DNA from 4 places in the Methylobacterium sp. 092160098-2 genome. Region 1 is predicted to be linked to each of the others. Evidence: riboswitches for the same ligand, from Rfam matches in the RefSeq annotation. Region 1 holds a riboswitch; each other region holds the start of a gene.
The links. Region 1 has a riboswitch for cobalamin ahead of PQI07_RS16890 (CbtB domain-containing protein). Riboswitches for the same ligand answer to the same signal wherever they lie in the genome.
Positions count from the first base shown of each region.

Region 2: another riboswitch for cobalamin. It lies ahead of PQI07_RS11690 (TonB-dependent receptor); the one in region 1 lies ahead of PQI07_RS16890 (CbtB domain-containing protein).
Region 3: another riboswitch for cobalamin. It lies ahead of PQI07_RS34315 (TonB-dependent receptor); the one in region 1 lies ahead of PQI07_RS16890 (CbtB domain-containing protein).
Region 4: another riboswitch for cobalamin. It lies ahead of PQI07_RS02915 (TonB-dependent siderophore receptor); the one in region 1 lies ahead of PQI07_RS16890 (CbtB domain-containing protein).

Region 1 covers NZ_JAQPZJ010000001.1:3,579,569-3,585,276, forward strand. The annotation lists gene cobN (cobaltochelatase subunit CobN) at 1-325, opposite strand, end outside; gene cobW (cobalamin biosynthesis protein CobW) at 397-1,431, opposite strand; gene PQI07_RS16880 (DUF1636 domain-containing protein) at 1,428-1,829, opposite strand; gene PQI07_RS16885 (CbtA family protein) at 1,822-2,559, opposite strand; gene PQI07_RS16890 (CbtB domain-containing protein) at 2,576-2,758, opposite strand; cobalamin riboswitch at 2,795-2,987, opposite strand; gene PQI07_RS16895 (discoidin domain-containing protein) at 3,154-4,512, shown strand; gene PQI07_RS16900 (S10 family peptidase) at 4,576-5,708, opposite strand, start outside.
Region 2 covers NZ_JAQPZJ010000001.1:2,492,347-2,498,054, forward strand. The annotation lists gene PQI07_RS11690 (TonB-dependent receptor) at 1,005-3,143, opposite strand; cobalamin riboswitch at 3,277-3,474, opposite strand; gene PQI07_RS11695 (hypothetical protein) at 4,187-4,519, opposite strand; gene PQI07_RS37860 (DUF6538 domain-containing protein) at 4,554-4,958, opposite strand; tRNA gene PQI07_RS11700 (tRNA-Ser) at 5,045-5,136, opposite strand; gene PQI07_RS11705 (glycosyltransferase family 2 protein) at 5,149-5,708, opposite strand, start outside.
Region 3 covers NZ_JAQPZJ010000003.1:442,344-448,051, reverse strand. The annotation lists gene PQI07_RS34325 (RluA family pseudouridine synthase) at 1-236, opposite strand, end outside; gene PQI07_RS34320 (NUDIX hydrolase) at 379-813, opposite strand; cobalamin riboswitch at 953-1,145, shown strand; gene PQI07_RS34315 (TonB-dependent receptor) at 1,430-3,613, shown strand; gene PQI07_RS34310 (PepSY domain-containing protein) at 3,607-5,064, shown strand; gene PQI07_RS34305 (TonB-dependent receptor) at 5,227-5,708, opposite strand, start outside.
Region 4 covers NZ_JAQPZJ010000001.1:644,440-650,147, forward strand. The annotation lists gene PQI07_RS02910 (ABC transporter ATP-binding protein) at 1-409, opposite strand, end outside; gene PQI07_RS02915 (TonB-dependent siderophore receptor) at 409-2,496, opposite strand; cobalamin riboswitch at 2,733-2,939, opposite strand; gene PQI07_RS02920 (hypothetical protein) at 3,506-3,706, opposite strand; gene PQI07_RS02925 (patatin-like phospholipase family protein) at 4,037-5,086, opposite strand; gene PQI07_RS02930 (alkyl/aryl-sulfatase) at 5,181-5,708, opposite strand, start outside.

The DNA of each region.
Region 1 (5,708 bases):
CGACGCCGTGCGCCCGCGCGGTTTCGGCGCAGCGCTCGATCCCGTAGCGCCAGTAATCCAGTCCGCCCAGACAACGGATCACCACGACCTTGGCGTGCGCCACGACGCGTTCGACGTAGAGGTCGACCGACAGCGGATGCCGCAGTTTGGCGAGCTTCGCGAGCCGGAGACTCGGCAGACCGGGCTCTGCGGCGTGGGCCTGACCGACCGCCGCGAGGTCGCTGTCGGTGAACGACAGCACAACCAGATCGCCGGGCTCCTGCCCGAGATCCACCGCCGCCTCACCCTCGTCGAGCGAGACGGTATCGATGCGCACGAGATGCATCGACGGCCCCTAAACCGCGGCCGCGCGCACCGGCGCGCCGCCGTCAGCCGCGCAGGCGCGCGCGGCGGCCGTCATCCCGCGAGGGCCGCAGCGACGGCGCGCTGGTCGAACCCCTTGAGGCCGATCACCACGAGGTTGCCATCCCGTGCCTCCCCGGACTTCCACGGCCGGTCGAAATGGTGGGCCACGCGCCGGCCGACCCCCTGCACCACGAGGCGCATCGCCTTGCCCTCGACCTCGGCGAAACCCTTGATCCGCAGGACGCCCGGGATCTCGGCTGCCTTCTCGACCCGGGCCGCCAGATCGCCCGCCGTGATCGCAGGGCGGATGGGCAGCGCCACGGTCTCGAAGTCGTCGTGGTCGTGATCCTCGCCCTCGCCGTGATGCGACGGGCGGGAATCGAGATCGTCCTCGGCGGCCGCCGCGAGGCCGAGCAGCACCCGCGGGTCGATGACGCCGTTCTCGGTCTCCACCACCTTCACGGCCCGGGGCAGGTGGCCTTCCACCTCGGCACGCACCCGAGCGCGGGTCGGGGCATCGATGAGGTCGGCCTTGTTGAGGACCACGAGGTCGGCGCAGAGGAGTTGGTCCTCGAAGACCTCTTCCAGCGGATTGTCGTGATCGACCGATTGGTCCGCGGCCCGCTGGGCGGCCAGTGCCTCCGGATCGTCCGCGAAGACGCCGGCGGCGACGGCCGGGCCGTCGACCACTGCGACGACCCCGTCGACGGTGACCCGCGAGCGGATCGCCGGCCACTGGAACGCCTGAACCAACGGCTTCGGCAGCGCGAGGCCCGAGGTCTCGATCAGGATGTGCTCCGGCGGCTCGGCGCGGCCGAGAAGAGTCTCCAGCGCCGGAACGAAATCGTCCGCGACCGTGCAGCAGATGCAGCCATTCGGCAGCTCGACGATAGCCTCTTCGGTGCAGCCTTCGACCCCGCAGGCGGCGAGGAAGGACTTGTCGAAACCGACGTCGCCGAACTCGTTGACCAGGATGGCGAGGCGGCGCCCCCTGGCGTTCTCGACCACGTGGCGGACCAGTGTCGTCTTGCCGGCTCCGAGGAAGCCCGTGACGATGGTGCAGGGGATCTTGTTCACGATGGTCATTCCGCGGCCTCCAGGGTGCCGGCGGGGAGCGGGCGGGGTTCAGGGAACGGGGGGATGCGGGCGATCACGCCCTTGCGGAAGGCCTCCGGACGCTCGCGCCAGGGCACGATGCCGTCCGAGGTCGCCGCATAGGCCGCGAGCCCGGCGAGGATGGTCTCCGCCGAGGCGGCCGGATCCATGTCGCCGTAGACGTAGGTCCAGCGGTCGGCCGAGGCGACCGCCACGGTGCAGGGCCGCTTGCAGACCGACAGGCATTCCACCGCCTCGATCCGCAGGTCCGGCGTGCCGGCGCTCCGGGCCTGAAGCGCCTCCAGAAGGCGTGCTCCGGCGCGCGGTCCATCCGGATCGTCGTCCGGACGGCGGCAGGTCGTGCAGACGTACAGGACGGTCTCAGGCACGGGCCGTTCCCCGTTGCGTGTCGCGGGAAAACGCCTGCCACGCCCAGCCGAGCCCCAACCCGATCAAGATCCAGAAGACGAAGCTGATCGCCAGCGACCGGGCGGCGAACTGTGCGGCCAGCGCGGCCGGAAGCTCCGACGCGCCCTCCGGCGCCTGCGGGGCGCCGACGACGTGGGGGGTTATGATCAGGACGAGGCCACCCAGGATCGTGATCAGAGCACGGCGGATCGTGATCAGGTAGAGTCCCATTCCGGTCGCCGCCGCGGTCATCACCCACCAAGCCTGCCGCGCGGCCAGCGGTGCAGCGGCGCTGCCGGGCAGTTCCGGCGGCAGGCCGAGGCCCGGCGCGAGGGCGACGCTGGCGAAGCCCGCCACCGCGAAGGCGAGACCGACCTGCGGCGTCGGCTCGCGGCCGCAGGCGATCATCACCGCGCCGAGCAGCAGGGCGTAGCCGACGCCGCCGACGAGGGTCGCAAGACCGGTGAAGGCCATCCGCGGCAGTCCGGGGCCGGGCTGCCATTCCGGTGCCGCGGCGGGTGCGGCGTGGTCATGCCCGGCATGGGCGAGCACGATCGGAAGGGCCTTCGCGGCCTGATGCGAGGGTTCCTGCTGCTCGTAGCGCTCGGCCGCGACGATCAGCGGCGAGGTCAGCGTGAGTTCGAGGCCCGTCACAACGGCAGCCGCGAAGAAGCCGGCGGCCAGGGCCGCCGACAGAAGCCGAATGATCATCCCTGCGCCGAGGGCGTCAGTGACAGGGGAAGTTCTGGGTATGGCGGAAGTCGTGCGCCGCGTTGTGGAACGCGATCGCCGGCGAGAAACCCGCCATGAACAGCAGGCCGAGGCCCAGCATGGCCGCGAGCGCGACGGCGACCGGACGCTCCGACGAGCGGGTACCGGCGGCGACGGGGGCGAGGGTCTGAGCGGTCATCGTCGAGTGTCTCCAGCCGCCCCACCGGCGGCATTGCGGGATCCTGTTGCGACGGCAGGTCTCCTGGCTCGCGGCTCGGCGCGCCCACCGCCTTCCCGGATCGCTCCGGTGGCGCTTGGCAGGCGCTCGCCGCTCACAGTTGCGGGGGCAGCCGCGGAATCGGGGCGAAACCCCTCACCGCATTCCCTTTTCACCCCGTTGCCAGGGCACCGTCACCGGCACGTTGTAGACGCATGCCGGCGACGACACAACGGAGCGGCGCCAGATCCGTTCGGATTCCCGTGCGTCCCTTCGCGGGTGGCCGGGCTTGACGTCCACGCCCCGATGCGGGCACCGCCGCACCGGATGCCCGGCCGGCCCGGCATGGGCACCTCCGCTCAGTTCTCGGAGACCCGATGGCCCTCGCAGACGATCCGAGCCCGGTCCTCGTCGATCTCGCCACCGGCCGCGCCCCCCGGATCGTACAGGATGAAGACACCGCCTGGCTCGAGATCGATCTGGGCGGTCGCTTTCCGATCCGCGCGGTCGCGCTGCGACCCGTACAGGATGCTGTCGCGCCCGAGGTCGGCGATGTGGCCGTCGAGGTCTCGCAGGACGGCGTCACGTGGTCCGCGCCCGACATCGTCGGCTGGACCGCCAAGCCGGGCGCCCTCGTGGCCGCCATCGGCGCCGACGAGCGGGCCTGGGCGCGTCTCGTGCGGATCGCGGTGCCGGATCCTGCGCTCGTCGCAGGCGTCGACATCCGCGCCGATGAAGCCGCCATCGACCTCATCGCCCTGCGGGCGCTCCTCTGGCTCGACATCACGCTCCTGAACGAGAAGCCCGGCGCTAACGTCTACGTCACCTACAATCTCGAAGCCGCGCCTGGCCGGGCTAGCCGCAACCTCGTCGGCCTGTCGCTGTTCGAGAACGGCGCCTTCGGCAACTGCCTCGTGCAGTACATCATCGCGGTCTCGATCGCGAAGGCGCTCAACCTGAAATACATCAAGGTCCCGAAGGTCGACCGCAGCAAGGTGATCTTTCTGACCCAGAGGCTGACCTGCGACGGCATCACGTTCATTCCGCCGGACGAGCCGCTTCCGCCGGACGGCTACTTCCTGTCAGGGCTGTTTTTCGATCCGACGCAGTTCGAGCGGGTGACGGCGCTGCAGGGCCCGATCGACTCGCGCGCGATCGTTCAGGATGTGATCCGGCCCCTGTTCAACGGCCTGCCGCGGACATTTGCGGCCAAGCCCGACGATCAGCTCCTGATCCATATCCGGTCGGGCGACATCTTCAGCACCTGGGTCGACCCGCACTATCCGCAGCCGCCCTTCGCCTTCTACCGGATGGTCATCGACCGGCTGCAGGCCGAGGGCCGCATCCGTTCCGTCAAGCTCGTCTTCGAGAACCGGCTCAACCCGGTCATTGCAGAAGTGGAGGCCTATGCGGCGCAGCGCGGCCTGCCCGTAGAGATCCAGAGCGAATCGCTGATCTCCGACGTTGCCGCTCTGGTGAACGGCCGCTACCTCGTCTTCGGGCTCGGAACCTTCGGGCCGGCGATCTGCCACCTTTCGGAGCGCGTCGAGCAGGTGTTCTACTTCGCGTCCAATTGGCCGCAGGGCTTTCAGTCGATTCCCACGATCGGGAAAGTGGTCGAGGTTCGCGATCGCGAAGGCCGGTACATGAAGGTCGGCGAGTGGCAGAATACCGACGCTCAGCGCCGGAGCATGGTGGAGTACCCGGCCGAAGCTCTCGCCTTCGACGATGTCTGATCGGTCGCGCCGGTCACGATCCGACCGGCGACGACCTTGCCGCCTGCATCCCGGCCGAACACGTCACGGTGCGGTCCTGAGACGTTCCGCGGGTGCGCCGGCCGAACGCGCCGAGCCGCCATCGCGGACCTTCAGGGCGTCCAGGTACATCCGTTCGACATCCGCCTTGAAGGCGGCGCGGGAATCCGGACGCGTGTAGAACATGTGGCCGCCGGGATAGACTGCGAGGCTCAGGCGACCGGCACTGTAGGCCGGGACCTGCGCCAGCAGGAGCTTCGAGGCGAAATACGGGGTTACGAGATCGGTGAATCCGTGCGCCACGAGGACACGCAGGTGCCCGTCGAGGGCCAGGGTTCCCTGAAGGTTCGAGAGCACCTCCGGTGCCTGTCGTCCCGAGCCCCAGCTCCAGCCCCGATTGACCGCATTGTTCAGGAGCTCGTAGCGCATGTTGGCCACGGGCCATTTCAGCGTGCGCGCGTAGAGATCGAGCATCGCGCTGGTCAGCGGCGCCTGGAGCGCGGTGAGCTGCGGATCCTCGAAGCTCGATTGCGCGGCGGCCGGATTCGGGTCCCAGCCGGTGATGCCGGTATCGTAGGCGCTCGTCACGCGACCTTCGGCACGATCGATCTCCCGCTGGACGCTTCGGGTCGAGAGGCGCGCCGCCTGTGCGCGGACCAGGGCGGGATCGAGCCCGACCAGCGGGGCGACCTTCTCGGTCATCCGCGCAACCGCCGCGGAATCGCTCGGCCCCTTCAGGAGATCCGTCAGATAGGCACCGGATGCGTAAGCTTCGGCATCCCCCAGCAAGGCCGGCGTGGGTATCGTCCCGGCCCGCTCCAGCGCGCCGGCCGCCAGCGACGGCAACTTCAGCACGTAGCCCCAGGGATTGGCCCGCGGGGTCTCCAGCCACCCGAAGTCGAGCACCGGCGAGAGCAGCACCATGCCCGACAGGCCGACGCCGATCTCTTCCTGGAGCTTCTCCGTGATCAGCGGGCCGCGGAACCCGCCATAGCTCTCGCCGACGAAGAACTTCGGGCTCGCTAGACGATCGTTGTTGCGCAGGTAGCGGGCGATGGCTGCCGAGAGGGTCGCGGCGTCGGACTCGATCGACCAGTAGGCCTTGCCGTTGCCGTCCGCGGCCCGGCTGTAGCCGGTACCGACGGGGTCGATGAAGACGAGATCGGTGAAGCCGAGCC
Region 2 (5,708 bases), 1.1 Mb from region 1:
GCTGCGTTCGCTACCCATCCCAGTCCACGTGATCAACGCGGATCTCCGGGTAGTGCGGCGGACGACGACGGATTGATCAGCTCGCATCGGATGCGCGAGCGGGACATGCTTGGGTTCCAGCCACAGACCTGAGGCGGTCCGCCGCATTTTCCCATGGGGGAACCGGGGTCACATCTCACGCGGCTCGTACGGAGCCGTCGACATCGGCCGCGACATGATCGCGGGTTTAGCTCCATGGCCTCCATCAAAATTCGTGCGTCCGCTGACGGGACCTTTGCGGTCTGCCGGAATGGATCCGCCGTCGCCTCTGGCCTGACCCGAGCCCAGGCCGACCATCTGGTGGCGGTGCTCGGCTGGATTTCCTGAGGCCTCCGAGATCCCTCCCACCGCCTGCACGGGATGTGCGAGCGGCGTTCACTGGGAAGAGCAAGTTTGGATTGAAATGTCTCCAATCAGACATTAGGCCGCCGCCGCCGGCTTCAGGCTGGCCGTCCACGTCCGCCTACCGTTCGCCCCTCAGCGACAAGGGCGGGCGTGGATGCCAAGGGGGGCGCGAAACGCTGCCCCTAAGCTCGACCGCGTCGTCGCCGGCTCGGCGAACCCTCGCCGAAACTTCCTGCTCCCTCACGCCGTAGCGTAGGCGTCCCATGCCGATGTGGAGGCGCTGCGGTGACGTTGATCAGTCTGGCTTGCTTCGTGGCTGGAACGGCCTCTGCCGCGGCGTCTCTCATCAGCGACCGTCTGCGCGTCATTCTTGAAGCTGCGGGTGGCTCCCTGTTTCTGGTCGGCCTTTGCGTGCTCGGCGCAGAGTTGCCGCTGTTCAGATAGGGCCCATTGCAGCCTCCCGGCGGCCTCACTGCATCGAGGCCCGCGACGGCAGGTCCGCCGGAGCTGCCAGGGCTTCCGGCTTGGCGCACCCGCCCCCGAAAGCGCTCAAAAGCCTCGTCCCCGCTTCCGGGGCACTCGGTGGGCTTATACGAGCCCGTGTGGACCGGACCGGTCCTTCAGAATTTTCCAGCGATGGTTAGACGTACCGCCGTAGGCTCGACCGGGTGAAACACGCGGTCGATCAGCCCTTCGGCGGGCTCGCCGGGCAACCGTGAAACATACGCGTAGGTGATCTGGTCAGACTTGCTGTTCGTCAAGTTCAGTACGTCCAGCGAGACGCTGATGCCGTTGTCGAAATTGTAGCCCACCCGGCCGTTGAACAGCGCGGTCGCCCGCGAGCGGATCGCGTTGTCCTCAATCAGCGGCCGGGGGCCGAAGTAGCGGAAGCGGAGTGATCCGAACCAGCCTAGCGGCTCGCCGAAGGTCACGCCCGCCGACGCGATGGTCGTCGGCGCTTCAGGAACCCGGTTGCCCACCGGGTCGTAGTCCGAGAAGCGAGCGTTCGTGATCGTCAGGTCGCCCTCCAGCGCGAGCCAGGGCGTCACCGCATACCGGTTGGTCCATTCCACGCCGAAGCGGCGGGTCGGGCGGCTCGGCTCCGTGGTGCCGGTATCGCCCTGGAACAGGTTCTCTGAGGCGAAATCGAGCCGGAACAGGGCGAGGCTCGTCTCCAGCCCGGCAATGGACCGGTTGCGCAGGCCGATCTCGTAGCCCGTGGAGGGCACGAGGAAGGGCGAGCGGGTCGTGTTGAACAGCGAGGAGGTCGGATCCACCGTGGCGGTCACGCCGCGCACATCGTTCGAGTGGAAGCCGCCGCCGTAGTTCACGAAGAGTTCGGTGTCGAACCACGGCCCGAGCGTCAGGCCGAGCTTTGGGTTGACGATGCCATCGCGCGCCTTGCCCGAATTGGCTGGCGTGTCCGAGACGACGCTGGCGTAGTATCCGTCCGCGCGGAAACCGACGCTGGTGCGCAGCCAGTCGGTCCAGCGCACGCGGTTGTCGAAGTAGAAGGCTCCACTTGTCTCCACCACCCGGTCGTCGAGCACGCCCGAGCGATACTGCCGGTTCGTTGTGTTGAACAGGCCGACGCGGATCGAGTCGGTGCGGGTCTGCACGCCGATCTCGTTTTCCATCGGCCTCCCGAACAGGTCGCCCTGGAAGATATGCAGGGCCTCACCGCCGCCGATGATGCGCTGATCGAGCTGGTGGAACTGGTCGCCGTTCACCGGATCATTGAGGAAGTAAGTGAAGTCGTTGAACAGGTTCAATTGGGATCGGATGACGTAGGCCGAGGCCCGCGTCACGCCCGTGTCGTCCGTTGCGCTGAACTTGCCCGAGAGCGAGAAGCGCGAGGTGTCGCCGCCATCGGTCGGGTTGATCGTGCCGTAGCGGCTGATCAGCCCCTCCGTCACAGCGCGCTCTGGGATCTGGTTGGTGGCGGTCCAGCGCGCCGCATAGGCCATGCCGGTGACCGAGAAGCCGTCGAGCGGCGTACCCTGGCTGTAGCGGGCCACGCCGTTGATCTTGCGCAGGGCGTCCGGGACCACCCACGGGCCGTCGTAGACCTGGGCTTCCCCCGCGAGGAGGAGGTTGCCCTCACCGAGTGGTACGGTAGCGATCGAGAGCGCGCGCTTGTAGCCGAAGCTGCCGATGGAGGTCAGGGCGACGTTTTTCGCGGTCGTGTCGAGATAGTCGATCCGCACGGAGCCCGCAGAGGCGAAGTCACCGTCGCGGACGAAATACGGACCCTTGTGGAATTCCACCGCGCCGACGAGTTCCGGGATCAGGAAGTTGATGTCGGCGTAGCCTTGTCCGTGGGCATGGGTTCGCATGTTGAGCGGCATGCCGTCGAGGAACAGGGCTATGTCGGTGCCGTGGTCGAGGTTGAACCCGCGCAAGAAGAACTGATTGGCTTTGCCCTCGCCGGAGTGCTGCGTGACGATCAGGCCCGGCACCGACTCCAACACCTCGCCGGGGCGCGTCACCGGACGGCTGTTAAGCTGTGCGCCCGTGATGACACCCGAACTGGCGGAAGCCACGGGGGTGCTGATCCCACCGATCCCGGTCGTACCCCCGACGTAGCCCGCGCTCGCGGCCGGACCGACGCGCGGCGATGCGGATACGGCTGTGTCGGCGGTGACCGAGATCTCCTCCAGCGTCGTCTCGGTGGTCGCCGCACTCGGCGTGGAGCGGTCCTGAGCTGCGGCCGCCGAGGCCAGGGCGGCGAGGCCGACGCCCGACCAGGTCGAGAGCATTCGGATGGTGGGACGACGGGACACGGGAGCCTCGGGCGACGGGAGTGGCACGTCACCGCGAATGAGGTCTCCACGCCCAGCGTCAGCCCGGCGCTTCGACACCCGTCAGGACACCCCGCCCGACGCGTTTCGCGTGTGACCACGACTGACGGCAGGTCTCCTGGCTCGCGGGTCACCGCCCTCGCACCGTCTTCCCGGATGAGGCACATCCAGTGACGCGGTGGTGCTGGGCTCGCCGCTTACAGTTGCGGGGGCAGCCGCGGCTTCAGGGCAAGCCCTTCACCGCGTTCCCTTTTGATCCCCGAAGGGAACCGTCGCTGTCACCATCCGTCGCCTTGTCAGGCCACGTCAAGCCATGAGGAAGATCGGCGACCGTGTGTGGCCTCGCTGTGACAATGGGGTCCGTAACCTCGCCGTTATCGAACGGTCGCTTCCGCGCATCGCGCCAATTACCGCGTCACACCCATTGCCGAACTTGACCGGACGCGAAGCGACACGGTTTGGCTATAAGAGGCTTGATCACCTGTGGTTCGATCGCCCGATCTAAAGCCTCGATGGCGGCTCGGAGTTGCTCCGGTCCGAGTCCTGACGCGTATACGGCAAGGCCGAGCGCGGCTTGGCGTGACCCATAAGCTCGGCGATAACGCTGCTGTTTACTGTTGTGGTGTGCGTAGAGGCCCGTTGGAGATAAGTTGCGAAGTATCGTCTGAAGCTATGGACATCGACCTGTTTGCTGGGCCCAAGCACCTTCTGGCAAAAGGTGGCAAATCGCTTCACCACGATCCAGCTTCGCTTCCCGTCCGGCCCCGCGGGCGTGAGACCCGAGCATACCCAGCCGTCTGACGAGCGTGCAACGCGCTGCTGCAAAATCGGCCAAGCTGATCCATGAACTGGTACGACGCGCCGGGCATGCTCCGTTTTCCGTGAGAGATGCGGAACGCTCGCCCCTCTGTGCGCATGTCGGCGGTGCGAAGCTGGCAAGGCTCGCTGATGCGGCAGCCGGTCAGTAAGCCGACCCGCATGAGGTCGAACAGCACCGTCCCCTACCGCTGGCCCATGATCGCCACAGGATCAGCCGTGAGGAGCGTGACAAGCTCATCAGCGGTGTCGGCGCGCTTCGATGGCTCCTGCCTCGATCCGTTCGCGACGCTACCCTGGCCCAGCCACGGATTGTCGGCGACAAAGCCACGCTTGATGAGCCGCTGCCACATCGAAGAGAGCGCCGCGATCTGTCGATGGACCGTGGCCTGAGACGCCCGACTCCGCAGGAGCACGTCGCTGACGAACTCACCCGCGGTGCGTCGATCCACGCCGCGGACGGCATAGTTTGACGGCTGAGTTTGTGCGAACTCCCGGACGGCAAGGGCGTGCTGCATCCGAGATTGCTTGGTCTGGACCCATCGATCTCCTTCAACCAGCGCTCCAGCGTCGTGAGCATTGTGGTCTGGCGCGATGAGCCCCCTGGATGAGCATGATCGCGGCCATCCTTTCGGGTCGTCTCTTGGGGAGAGAATGAGGCGTTGGGTCGGGGCACTCGCGCCCGGTATCGTCGCGGGACCGTCCTGAACCGGTCAGGGCAGCCGCCCGGGCGGGCTCCCAACCGTCCGATACGGTCTGCGCACCGATCCAGTCCCAGAGCAGCGCCAGCGCGATCCACCGTCGCTGCCGCGCAACAGCCTCGGTGCTCGCGTCGAGAGCCCGGACGAGGTGGGTCTGTCCGACCGTGGAGACGAGATGGGCTGGCACCCTGAGTCGCAGGGACCAGCGCCCACGACGGCATTGCAGGTGGTCGGGGTGCCGCACCTTTGGCCTCATCCCGTACGGCTACGATGACGCTGTGTCCCCAAAGCTGGCCGGACGAAGCGAGAAAAGTGCTGCTTTTACAACATCTTAGGGCTAAATGGCGGAGACGGAGGGATTCGAACCCTCGATACCCATTTCTGGGTATGCTCATTTAGCAAACGAGTGCCTTCAGCCGCTCGGCCACGTCTCCGGCGCTCTGGCTCTAGAAGGTCGGATCCGGCGGGTCAACCCGATCCTGGCGGGCGGCGGCCACGCGGCGGCGCTCGACATGCTTCGCGACGCGCAGATGCCGCGAGATCGCGTAGTTCATCGCCGTCAGGAAGCCGTAGGTGCCGCGCACGAAGTGGCGGCGCCCGAGATAGGCCTTCAAGAAGTTGCCCGGCAGTTCCACGAACACCCGCCAGGTCGGGATCACCACGCCCCGCGTCTCCAAGTCCTCCGCCTGCTGGTCGGAGTAGCGATTCAGCTTGTCGAGCTGGTCGCCGAGCGAGCGCACCGAGAAATGATGGATCACGCCCCTGAGCCGCCCCGGCGTGACGCCGGGTTCCAGCGCCACCCGGTCGTGCACCGGCGAGGCGGCGTAACGGCCCCGGTCCTTCCTGTAGAGCCGGACCGGCGTCAGGGTGTAGGCGAGCGGGTGCGGGCGGCCCTCGCCGGGAAAGATCTCCGCGATGCCGATCCGCCACGCCGGCCGGCGCGGCTCGCCCGCGGCCCAGAGGGCCCGGATCTCCCGGACGAGATCCTCCGGCACTACCTCGTCGG
Region 3 (5,708 bases), on a different contig from region 1:
GGCCGGGCCGGGGCTGCGGCTGCGGCGCCCTGCGCACCCCAGGGATCGCGCGCACCCGCATCGTCGCCGCGATTGCGGGCCGCGCGCTCTGCAGCGTCGCGGGCGCTGGTGCGCGGGCCCGTGCGGGCACGGCCGTCGGCCTGGAACTTGCCGGGCTTGAACTTGCCCGCATCGAACTTGCCGGCCTGAGGCTTGCGCCCCTTCGGCCCGCCGCTTTTGGGAGGTCGTGTCGTCATGCTTCCGCCGGCACCCGTCTCCGCTTCGGACGGAGCGTCCGGGCGCATGGGCCGCGGCGTCGCGGACGTCCGGACCGATGGGATTGCACGGCTGTAGCATCGCCCGCGCGCAGCGGCAAAGGCGGCAGCGCGATCGCGCCCGTCAGGGCTCCGCGTCCCACGCCGCGCGGAGCCAGGCCTTCAGGCCGGTCGGGAAGAGTTCCGGCCCGCCCGGGACGTCGAGCCCGTCGAGATCGCACCACCGCGCCACGCAGGCGGTGCCGCAATCCTCGTGGAAGACGAAGCGCTCCTGTCCGTCGAACCGGCCGGGCGGCAGGGCGACCGGGAACAGGAACAGCACCTCGTGCCCGACCTGCCCCTCGTGCAGGAAGATGTTCTCCACGACGCGCGGGCCGCCGAGCACCGTGACGGTGATGCCGAGCTCCTCTTCGAACTCCCGGATCAGCGCGTCCTCGGCCCTCTCACCGAACGCAACGCTGCCACCGAGGGGCCGGACACCTGTCAGCCGCCCGTCATCCGCATGGATCTCCGCCACCAGCAGGCTATCGCCGCGCCGAGGGAGCCCCAAGGCCTTCACGCGGATCTCCGCAGGGGGACGCCAGACCGTCATGCCGAACCGGCTAGATCGTTCCCGACGGCGCCGCAACGAACCGGCGGGCCGCCGCGTCGATCCACGACAACTCCCGGACGTGCGGTTGACGCCCGGACGCACGACGGCCAAGCTGTTCCTCGACGGTTCCCCTCGGGGATCAAAAGGGAACGCGATGAGGGGTCCGCCCCGAAGCCGCGGCTGCCCCCGCAACTGTAAGCGGCGAGCCCTTCACCACCACGTCACTGGGTCACCCCGGGAAGACGGTGCGAGGGCGGCGACCCGCGAGCCAGGAGACCTGCCGTCAGCCGTGGTCACACGCGAAACGCGCCGGGCGGGGTGTCCTGGCGGGTGTCGAGGCGCCGTCAATCCCGAGGGGAGGCGGCCGCCGAGGCCTCGTTCGCGGTGACGTGCCACAGCAAGCGCGCCCGCGACGCCGTTCCCATGTCCGTCTCCACCGTTTCGCGACCTGCGATCCCTGTTCCGGGGGGCCTCCGCGCACCCGTTCAGGCTCAGGTTTCCAGATGGTCGAGGCATTGTAATGTTATTACAATGCTTATAGGACAAAGGGGCCGGCGCGCGCCGTGCACGGACCGCTTCCCCCATGCTTCTCTCGATCCATCGCGCCCGCTCCGGCGGGCCGGCTCCCCTCTGCGGCGTTCTCCTCGCGCTCCTCGCCAGTCCGACCGCCGCCCAGGAGGCCGTCACCCTGGATGAACTCGCCGTGGCCGGCGCGGGCGGAGACCCGAACCACGCTGCACCGAACGGCCTCAATTTGCGCACCCCCGACCGGACCGCGAGTCGCCTCGGTCTGACGCCGCTGGAGACGCCGGCCAGCCTCGACATCGTGTCGGGTGAGACCGCGCGGCTGCGCGGCCAGGATACGATCGCCGAAGCCGTGACCCAGGACGCCACCGGCATCACCACCATCGCGGCACCCGGCAACGGCAACGGCGCCTTCACATCCCGGGGCTTCGCCGGCCCGAACTCGATCCAGCAGCTCTACGACGGCACGCGCTTCTACGTCGGCGCCAACACGGTGACCTTCCCGTTCGACACGTGGAACGTCGAGCGGATTGAGGTGCTCCGCGGCCCGTCTTCGGTGCTCTACGGCGACGGCGCCATCGGCGGCGTAATCAACGTGGTGCCGAAGAAGCCGGTCTTCGTGCCGATCAACGCCGCCCGCGCCGTTGTCGGCACGGATAGCGTCGCGCGCCTTGCGTTCGATTCGGGCGGTGGAATCGGTCAAGCGGAGTTCGGCGACACCTTCGCGTATCGCCTCAACGTCAGCGGCAATCGCGCCGACGGCTGGATCCGGCCGGAGGGCGATTTCCGCAACCTCGCGGTCTCGGCCGCCCTGCTGTTCCGGCCGAGCGCCGATCTGGCGTTCACCCTGAGCCACGATTTCGGCTACCAGGAGCCCGCCCGCTACTGGGGCACGCCGCTCGTCGAGGGACGGATCCCGGATCTCATCCGGTTCAACAACTACAACGTCCGGGACGCGAAGATCACCTGGGCCGACAACTGGACCCAGCTCAAGACCGAATGGTCGCCCTCGGCCGACATCACGATCCGCAACACCGCCTACCGGCTCACCAGCCGGCGCCACTGGCTCGACGTCGAGCAATATTCCTACAACCGCGGCACCGGGCTGGTGGACCGGGGCGACTATCTGGAAATCTACCACAGCCAGGAGCAGGTCGGTGACCGGCTCGACGCGACGTTCCGGGGCAGCCTGTTCGGCTTGCCCAACCAGTTCGTGGCCGGGTTCGACGTGAACCACATCGACTTCCGGCACACCAACAACTTCTACTTCGACCAGCCCACGAGCGTGCCGCTCGTCGGCTACGATCCGGGCCTCTTCCCGCAGAACGGGCGAGCCCGTCCGGCCTACGCCACGCAGACGAGCCAAGCCTCGGTCTTCGCGGAGGACCGTCTGATCCTGTCGGACAAGCTCTCGTTCCTCACCGGCGTGCGCCTCGACGTACCGACGCTGAATCGGGAGGACCTGCAGACGGGATCGCGGTTCGAGAAGACCTACCGGGCGCTGGGCTACCGGTTCGGCCTCGTCTACAACCCGACGCCGGACAGCGCGCTCTACGCCCAGTACAGCTTCGCCACCGACCCGGTGAACAGCCTGATCACGCTGAACCAGTCGCTGGCGGGCTTCAAGCTCGCCACAGGCGATCAAGTCGAGATCGGCGCCAAGGGTCTTGCCTTCGACGGTGCCGTGGAATGGACCATCGCGGGCTACCGGATCGTCAAGGACAACCTGATCTCGGCAATCCCCGGCCAGCCGACGCTGTCCACGCAGGTGGGGAGCCAGTCCTCGCAGGGATTCGAGCTGGCCTTGGGCTGGCGCTTTGCTCCGGGCTGGCGGCTGGACGGCAACCTCGCGCTGCTGCACGCGCAGTACGACCGGTTCGACCAGACTGTGAACGGCGCCACCGTGTCGTATGCCGGCAATCAGCCGATCGACGTGCCGGAGCGGGTGGCCAACCTCTGGCTGACCTGGGACGTCTACCGCGACTGGATCGCGCGGGTCGGGCTTCAGAACGTGGGGCAGGTCTACAGCGACTTCGGCAATACGGCGCGGCGCCCGGCCTACAACCTCGTCAACGTGGTCCTCGACCATCAGGTCACGGCGGAGTCGCGCCTGTCGCTGCGGGTCTACAACCTGTTCGACAAGGTCTACGCGATCAGCGGCAATGCCGTGAACGGGGTCGGGACCAACTGGCTGCTCGGGCGGCCGCGCTCGGTCGAGGTCGCCTACACGGTGACGTGGTGAGCCTGCCGCGGCGGCTCGGCAAGGCGGGACGGCGCTGGCTGCTGCTGTTCCACCGCTGGGCCGGGATCGCCGCGGGGCTGTTCTTCGCCCTGTGGATCGGCTCCGGACTGGTGATGCTCTACGTGCCGTTCCCGGCGCTCACCGGGGCCGAGCGCCTGGACCGACTGGCACCGATCGCCTGGGAGCGCGTCGCGGTGGCGCCCGACGACGCGCTGCGGGCCGGCGGTCTTGCCGGCGTGCCGGCGGCCTTCGCCCTGGAGATGCGCGGTGCGGAACCGGTCTACCGGATCGCCGACCGCGAGGGACGCCGGGCCACGGTCTCGGCGCGGACCGGGGAGCGGCTCGGCCCGCTGACGCCCGAGGATGCGTTGCGTCTCGCGGCCGAGGGGATTCCGGGCGCACATGTCGATCCGGTCGAGCGGGACCAGTGGACCGTCACGGCCCGGTACGATCCGCTCCGGCCGTTCCTGAAGGTCGTCCTCGACGATGCGGCCGGGACCGAGCTCTACGTGTCTCAGGTCACCGGCGAGGTCGCCCTCGACACGACCCGCTTCGAGCGCGGCTGGAACTGGGCCGGCGCCGTGGCGCATTGGATCTACCTGACGCCGCTGCGCGCCCGGGCCGATCTGTGGCGGACGGTCCTGCTGTGGCTGTCCGGCTTCGCCGCCCTCGGGGCGCTGAGCGGCCTCGCGATCGGGATCTGGCGCCTGCGCCTCCGCCGCCGCTACGCGGGCGGGGCCGTCACGCCCTATCGCGGTCTCGCCCGCTGGCACCACCTGTTCGGCCTCGCGGGCGGAATCGGACTCAGCACCTTGATCCTCAGCGGCTGGATTTCGATGAACCCGAACCGCTGGTTCTCGTCGAACGCTTCGCCCGCCGAGATCCGCGCCGCCTATGCCGGACAGCCCGCCCCCCTCGGCCTCGACGCCGGAGCCCTGCGGGGCTTCGCAGAGGCCGGAACCCGCGCGCTGCGCTTCGCCGCCATCGGCGGGTCTTGGTGGATCGTCGCCGACACACCGGCGGGAGCCCGGAGCCGCAGGGCGGATGACGGCACGCTCCTCGATGCCGCCGCTCTCGCGCGGGCCGCCGGTCCGGCCCTGCTCGGCGGATTACGGACGGCAGAGACCCTGACCGCCTACGACCTGTACTGGTATCCGCATGGGATCGACCCACGGCCGCTTCCGGTGCTGCGCCTGCGCTTCGCTGATCCGGACGCCACGTGGCTCCACGTCGATCCCCGGGACGGGACCATCCTCCAGCGCCTGGATCGCTCCGGCCGCATCAACCGCTGGCTGTTCGACGCCGCGCACCGCCTCGATCTGCCGGGGCTCAGCGGCAACCGCTCGCTCCACGATGCCGCCCAATGGGTCCTGAACCTCCTGGCGGCGGGGATCGCGGTCACCGGTCTGGTCGCGGGCTGGCGCCGCCTGCGCCGCGTTCTGTCGGCCTAGGAGGCCGGCCGAGGCTCCCGGTGCCCGACGCGGCCGATCACGCTCGGTTGGTCGTCACGCCGAAAGCGCAGTGACCCGGTGCCCGCCGACAGCGCGACGTCCGGCGCAGCCCTGGATGGCTTCGCCGCTCGCGCAAGGACGGCGCCGCGGCGGCCGCAGCGTTCAGAACCGCGCCGTCAGGAACAGCCGCACGTTCCGCTCCGGCAGCAGGATCTCGTCCTTCTTGAACGAGGTCGAGTTGCGGATGTCGTCGTTCAGGAGGTTGCGGCCCTGGACGCCGAGGGTGATCGCGCTCGCCCCGTAGACCGCGGGATCGACCGCCTTGGTGTAGCTCAGCTCGGCCCGCAGGTCGTCGTAGCCGGGCGTGGGCGTCTCGTAGACCGCCGTGGCGTCGTGGCTGAAGGCGTGGATGAGGTTCACCCGCGCGAACCATCCGTCGGCCCGCAGGTAGACGCCGCCGCCGAGCCGGTAGGGCGGGATGCGCGGCACGTTGGTGCCGTTGTCGAACTGGGCGCGGACGAAATCGAACTGCCCCTCGATGCCGGCGAAGCCGTTGCCCACCGGCAGGAGGTCGTACTGGCCGATGATCTCGGCGCCGTAGAAGGTCGCGTTCTGCTGCTGATAGACGATCTGCCGGTTGTCGG
Region 4 (5,708 bases), 2.9 Mb from region 1:
AGCCGGAGGCGGGCCGCGCCCAGGCCTCAGGCGCCAGCCCGGCCGCCGCGAGATGCGTCTCGGCCTCCGCCCGATCGATCGCGAGACCGGCGAGGGTCGCGAAGTAACGGAGATTCTCCAATCCCGATTGCCCCGGATAAAGGGCCACCTGCTCCGGGATGTAGGCGGTGCGCGCCCGGGCAGCGATGGGATCCGTCCCTGCATCGATCCCGCAGACCCGGACCTCCCCCGCATCGGCCTTCAGGAAGCCAAGGATGAGGTTGATCGTGGTGGTCTTTCCGGCACCGTTGGGACCGAGCAGGGCATAGACCTCACCCGCGCGCAGGGTGAGGTCGAGACCGCTGAGGGCGGTCCTGCCTCCGAACTGCTTGACGACGCGGCCGAGCGCCAACACCGGCTCAACCGCCATCAGAACCGCACCGTCACGGAGCCCGTGATGCGACGGGGCGAGCCCGGATAGACGCGGAATACGTTCAGTGAACTCTCATAGTAATCGGTGTCGAATATATTCTCGATGTTGAGCGCCACGCGGGCGTTGCCGAATTTGTAATAGGCCAGCGCATCGACCGCGATGAAGCCCGGCAGGGTGAAGCCGGACCCCGCCGCGTCGCCCGCCCGCTCGCCCACGCCGCGCACGCCGCCGCCGATCCCGAAGCCGCGCCACGCGCCTGCTGGCTCGTAGACCGCGAGCAGGCTGCCGGAGTGGCGGGGCACGTTGACCAGGGGGGCGCCGACCGGAAGCACGTTGTCCTTGGTAACGCGGGCATCGGCATAGACGTAGCCGGCCAGGAGCTTCAGTTCCGGCGTGATCTGTCCTTGAGCCGTCAGCTCAAAGCCCTGGCTGCGCACGGCGCCGGCCGCGAGGGAGAAGCCGGTATTCGCCGGGTCGGGCGTGAGCACGTTCTCCCGCTCCACGCGGAAGGCGGCGGCGGTGAGGAGCAAATTGCCGCCGAATAATTCGGACTTGGCGCCGACCTCGTAGCCGAGGCCGGTCTCGGGCGGCAGCGCCGTGCCGCGCGTGACGGCGGCGGCGTCGGTGCCGATATTCGGCCGGAAGCTCGTGCCGACATTGGTGTAGAAGGCGAGTTCCGGGATCGGCCGGTAGACCAGGCCCGCCCGGGGCGAGGCCGCGACCCGCGACTGGTCCACTTGGCTGCGCACCACGCGCTCGCGGAAGCTCTGCTCGAAGATGTCGAGCCGAAGGCCGATCAGCGCCCGCCATTCCGGGCTCAGGACGATCTCGTCCTGCGCATAGAGGCCGGTATTGGTGATGCGCTCGATATTGTTGCGTGGGATGGTGATCGGCGGCAGCGCCTGTCCGTAGACCGGCGAATAGATGTCGAGGGCGAAGGGGCTCGTGCGGAAGTTCGAGCGCAGATAGACCGTCCGGCTGTCGGTGCTCTCCCGGTCCATGCCGAGGAGGAGCGTGTGGCCGATGCCGCCCGTATCGAACCGCCCGATCAGGTCGGCCTGACCGACCGCCACGTCCCAGCGATAGTCGCGCACGTTGCGGTCGCGAAAGACGGTGCGGTTGTTGGCGGCGATTCCGCGGATCTCCGCCGATTCCCCTTCCAGATCGCCGGTGTTGAAGTAAGCGGCGAGCCGCATCTGCCAGTTCTCATCGAAGCGATGATCGACGCGGACCTGCAGCGAATTGTTGTTCTGGTAGGTGCTCTGACCGGGCTCGCCGAGGAACCGCGAGAGCGGCAGGAAGCCGAGCTGGCGATTGAGCGCGATCACGCCCCGGTCGAAGACGATGCGGTTCTTCACGAACTCGGTCTCGACCGTAACGCGTGTGTCCGGCGTGACCTGCCAACTCACCACTGGAGCCACGAGCAGCCGGTCGCTGTCCACGAAGTCGCGGAAGCTGCCGGCCCCCTGTGCGGCGAGATTGAAGCGATAGAGGACCGTCCCGTCCGCGTTCAGGGCACCGCCGGCATCGATGGTGCCGCGGGTCAGACCGAACGAATCGACCTGATTGCCGAACTCGACGAACCGTTCGGCGGTGGGTTGCTTGGTGATGAGGTTGACGAGCCCGCCGGGATCGCTGCGTCCGAACAGGGCCGCCCCCGGTCCCTTGAGCACCTCGATGCGTTCGATGTTCTGCGCGTCGGGCGGAGGCGGGGTCCCGCGATTGAGGGGGAAACCGTTCTTGTAGATCTCCGAGGTCGTCACACCACGAATGGCGTAACTGAAGATCGAGAGACCCCCGAAATTGTTCTGCTGGGCGACGCCGGGCAGATAGTTGAACGCCCGGTCTACGCGGGTGGCGGCGAGGTCGGTGATCGTCTCCCGCGGCGCCACGGACACGGCCACCGGCACGTCGATCTGCGGAGTGGCGGTGCGCGTGGCGCTGACGGCCGTGCCCGCTCCGTATCCCGGCGTCGGGCCGATCAGGCCGATGGTGCCGCGCCCGGAGGCCGTCGTGCGGCCGGCACCCTCCCCGACCTGCTCGACCGAGAGTTCCTCCAACGTCACGCTCTCCTGCGCCCGCACGTCCTCGATCGGAAGCCCGGCCGAGAGGACAGCGGCGAGCGCCAGCCGCCGACCGCGATGCGGAGTCCGCGGACGACGCGCTGATGGCGCTGAAAACCGCGCAGGCTCGCCGAGAGACGGACGTTCGGAGGTCGCCACCACACACTCGCTGTTGCCGGGTGGAGGCCACGGGGATACGGGCAGCGTCGCCCACGAGACGGCGACACCGCGCGCTCCGCCGGGGCACCCCGCCCGAGGGACGTCATCGTGCCGAAGGCAGGTCTCCTGGCTCACGGGTCAAAGCGCCCGCCGGACCTTCCCAGTGCAAGCACCAGTGGTCATCGGTGGCAGGCGCTCGCCGCTCACAGTTGCGGGGGCAGCTTCGGATTCGCTCCGAAAAGCGCACCGAATTCCCGTCTTAGCTCCGGGCCGGGACCCGAAGAACCTTGGCCGGACGATATTCGCCACCGGCGCGCATCCGGTCAACGGGCCTGACGAACTTTGTAACAGTGTTACGTTACGTGTGGCGCTATGGACACAGTCCGATCCCCAATGGAATGCACGGCTCTCACGTTGCGGTGATGGACCGGATTGGGCTCGGACGACGCGGGTCCGAATGAGATCGGCGGGCCGATGGCGGCTGGATATGCGCCATGCTGAACCGAACGGACGAGCGGTCATCGACGCCCTGTTTCATGCGCCGCTGGGCGCCGAGCGTCTCAGCTGAATGGAAATCCGATGGTCCGCTCTTGGCATCGTGTTGCTGACTGTCGAACGCGCGGCCCGAGCTCATGATTCGGCATACGGTCCTTCGGTGACCCGCTCCATCTCAGGGCCGGCCTTGCCGTCCAGCCGTGGATCGCGGCATGCGTCATCGCCGTGGTCGCGGTGGCCCCGTGCCAAAACTTCTCGTTCGGCACGAACCCGATACCCTGACCGGCTGGCTTTGCACCAGGCACATGCTCTCGATCGGTTCGGTTCAAAGCCAGCCGGTCAAGTCAGTCGTGCATTTGCGGTCGCTCGATCGCCCCTACATCTTCCGCTCGCGATGGATACGCTTCTTCTTCGGAAGTGCCTTGTGACGGCCGATGGTGACCCTGGCTTCCGACACCGTCGGTCCGGCCAGCGCCTTGCCCGGTGTGGGGCCAGCGGCCGTCGCGTCCGCGAACGTCGCGAAGGTCAACAGGGGTAAGGCGGCCAGCGCCGCGCGAAGAGCCCGGATCGTGTGCATAAGCGTTCACTCCTCTGTCTGTGGGCGCCGGGCCGTTTCCGGGGCCGGCCGGATGCGACGAGCGGTCTTCGGTGTGAAGGTGCTCCCCCGGAATCGGGCCGGTCCGACTGCGAAGTGCCGCGCCGATCATGCGCGTGAACCGGTGTGAAGAGGCTCGGGCAGAGGCCCATTTAGTCTGACAAGATATCGTCGATCTGCAACGCGCAAGACTGATAAATGGAACACATGCTGTATTTATATTAAATAAATATAAGACATAAATCAATATAGGCGCCTTGATTTTGATCAAGTTCTGCGAGCTCTGCCACGCGACGGAGCGTTCCGGCTGCGTCAGACGCCTTCGAGCAGTCGGTCGAGGTCGAAGGACGGACGCCGGCCTAGATCCGGCCCATGATCGGTCAGGAACGTCGCGGCGCTCCGGCGTCCCTCGTCCCGAAGCATCGTCAGGAATGCCCATTCCGCATTGAGCTTCGAGGACGAGCCCAGCTCGGCGACAACGTCGCTGGCGATGCGGTGCATGCGCATGGCCGCCCATCGTGCGCACTCGGAATTGTCCGTGGGCGCGACCTGCCGCAGCAAGGCCATCATCCGCAGTTCCTTGAGCAGGACCGCGTTGAAGGAGATCTCGTTGAGCCGGTTGAGGATCTCCCGGGCCGAGGTCGGCGCTTGTCTGCGCTCGACCGGATTGACCTGCACGATGATCGTATCGCGCGACTCGCATTCGCGGACCAGGGGGGTGATCGTCGGGTTTCCGGAATAGCCTCCATCCCAGTAAGAGGCACCGTCGATCCGCACCGCCTGGAACAGGGTCGGCAGGCATGCCGAGGCGAGGAGCACGTCGGCCGTGACCTCGGCGTTGCGGAACACCCGGCCCCGGCCCGTATGAACATCCGTCGCGGTGACGAAGAGCTTGATCCGGCTCCGTGCGATGCGCTCGAAATCCAGCCGCGAGTCCAAGATCTGTCTGAGCGGGTTGAAGTCGTGCGGATTGAGGTCATACGGGGAGAAGACCCGCGCCATCAGGTCCGCGGCCAGATACAGAGGCGCGGAATCGAGCGTCCAGCGGCCCAGTATCACGTCGAGCGGGCTGCGCTGCAGCGGGCTGAACCGGGCCGCGCGCGAGACGGCGTCCCAGAAGGTCTGGAGTGCCGCGCGCGCACCGGTGGCCCCGTCCCGCTCGTAGCCGTCGATGAGGACGGCTGCGTTCATGGCACCGGCCGACGTCCCGGAAATGCCGTCGATGCTCAGCCAGGGCTCCTCGAGCAGGCGATCGAGGACCCCCCATGTGAAGGCGCCGTGCGCGCCGCCGCCCTGCAGGGCCAGATCGATCAGGACCGGATCCCGCCCCCGCCTGCCCGCCGTGATCGCCTCATCCGACATGGGACCGATACCCTCATCCCGTGAGCACCTCTTCCGTCGCCCTGCCGCCATCCCGGACCGCGACCGGCTGCGGAGCAAGAGCGGCTTTCGCCGTCTACTCGGCGACCGCCTCGCCGGAATCGGCCCGATACGGGTCGGACTGCACGCGATTGGCGGCGCCGCGCACCTTGGTGCCGGGCAGGATCTCGAATCGCGGGTCGAACGTCACCATCGTGGCGGCCAGCCGGCTCAGGATGCCGGCGTCGCCCTCGACCTGCGCGGTCCCGTCGGCGATCTGCGCCTCCAGGGTCTTGGCGCCGATCATCGTCTGCTCAAGATCCGACCGGTTGATGGTCAGGGTGAGATCGGGCTTCTCGGCCTGGAACCCCGCGATGTTGGTCAGCGTCGCGTTTTCCAATTCGACGATGAACCGCTCGCCGTTGTCCGGCGTGATCAGGTTGATGGTGAAGCGCATCCCCTCCGCCTTGCGGCTGTCCATGCGGATGCCGAGAAAGTTCAGGAAGAGCTCGGTCGGCATCGCCCGCACCACGTCGGGGCTGCTCGAACTGGCCGTCGCGCCTTCCGGAATGCCGGAGCGCAGCTCGTAGGCGCCAGCCAGGAAGCAGTTGCGCAGGCCGGGATT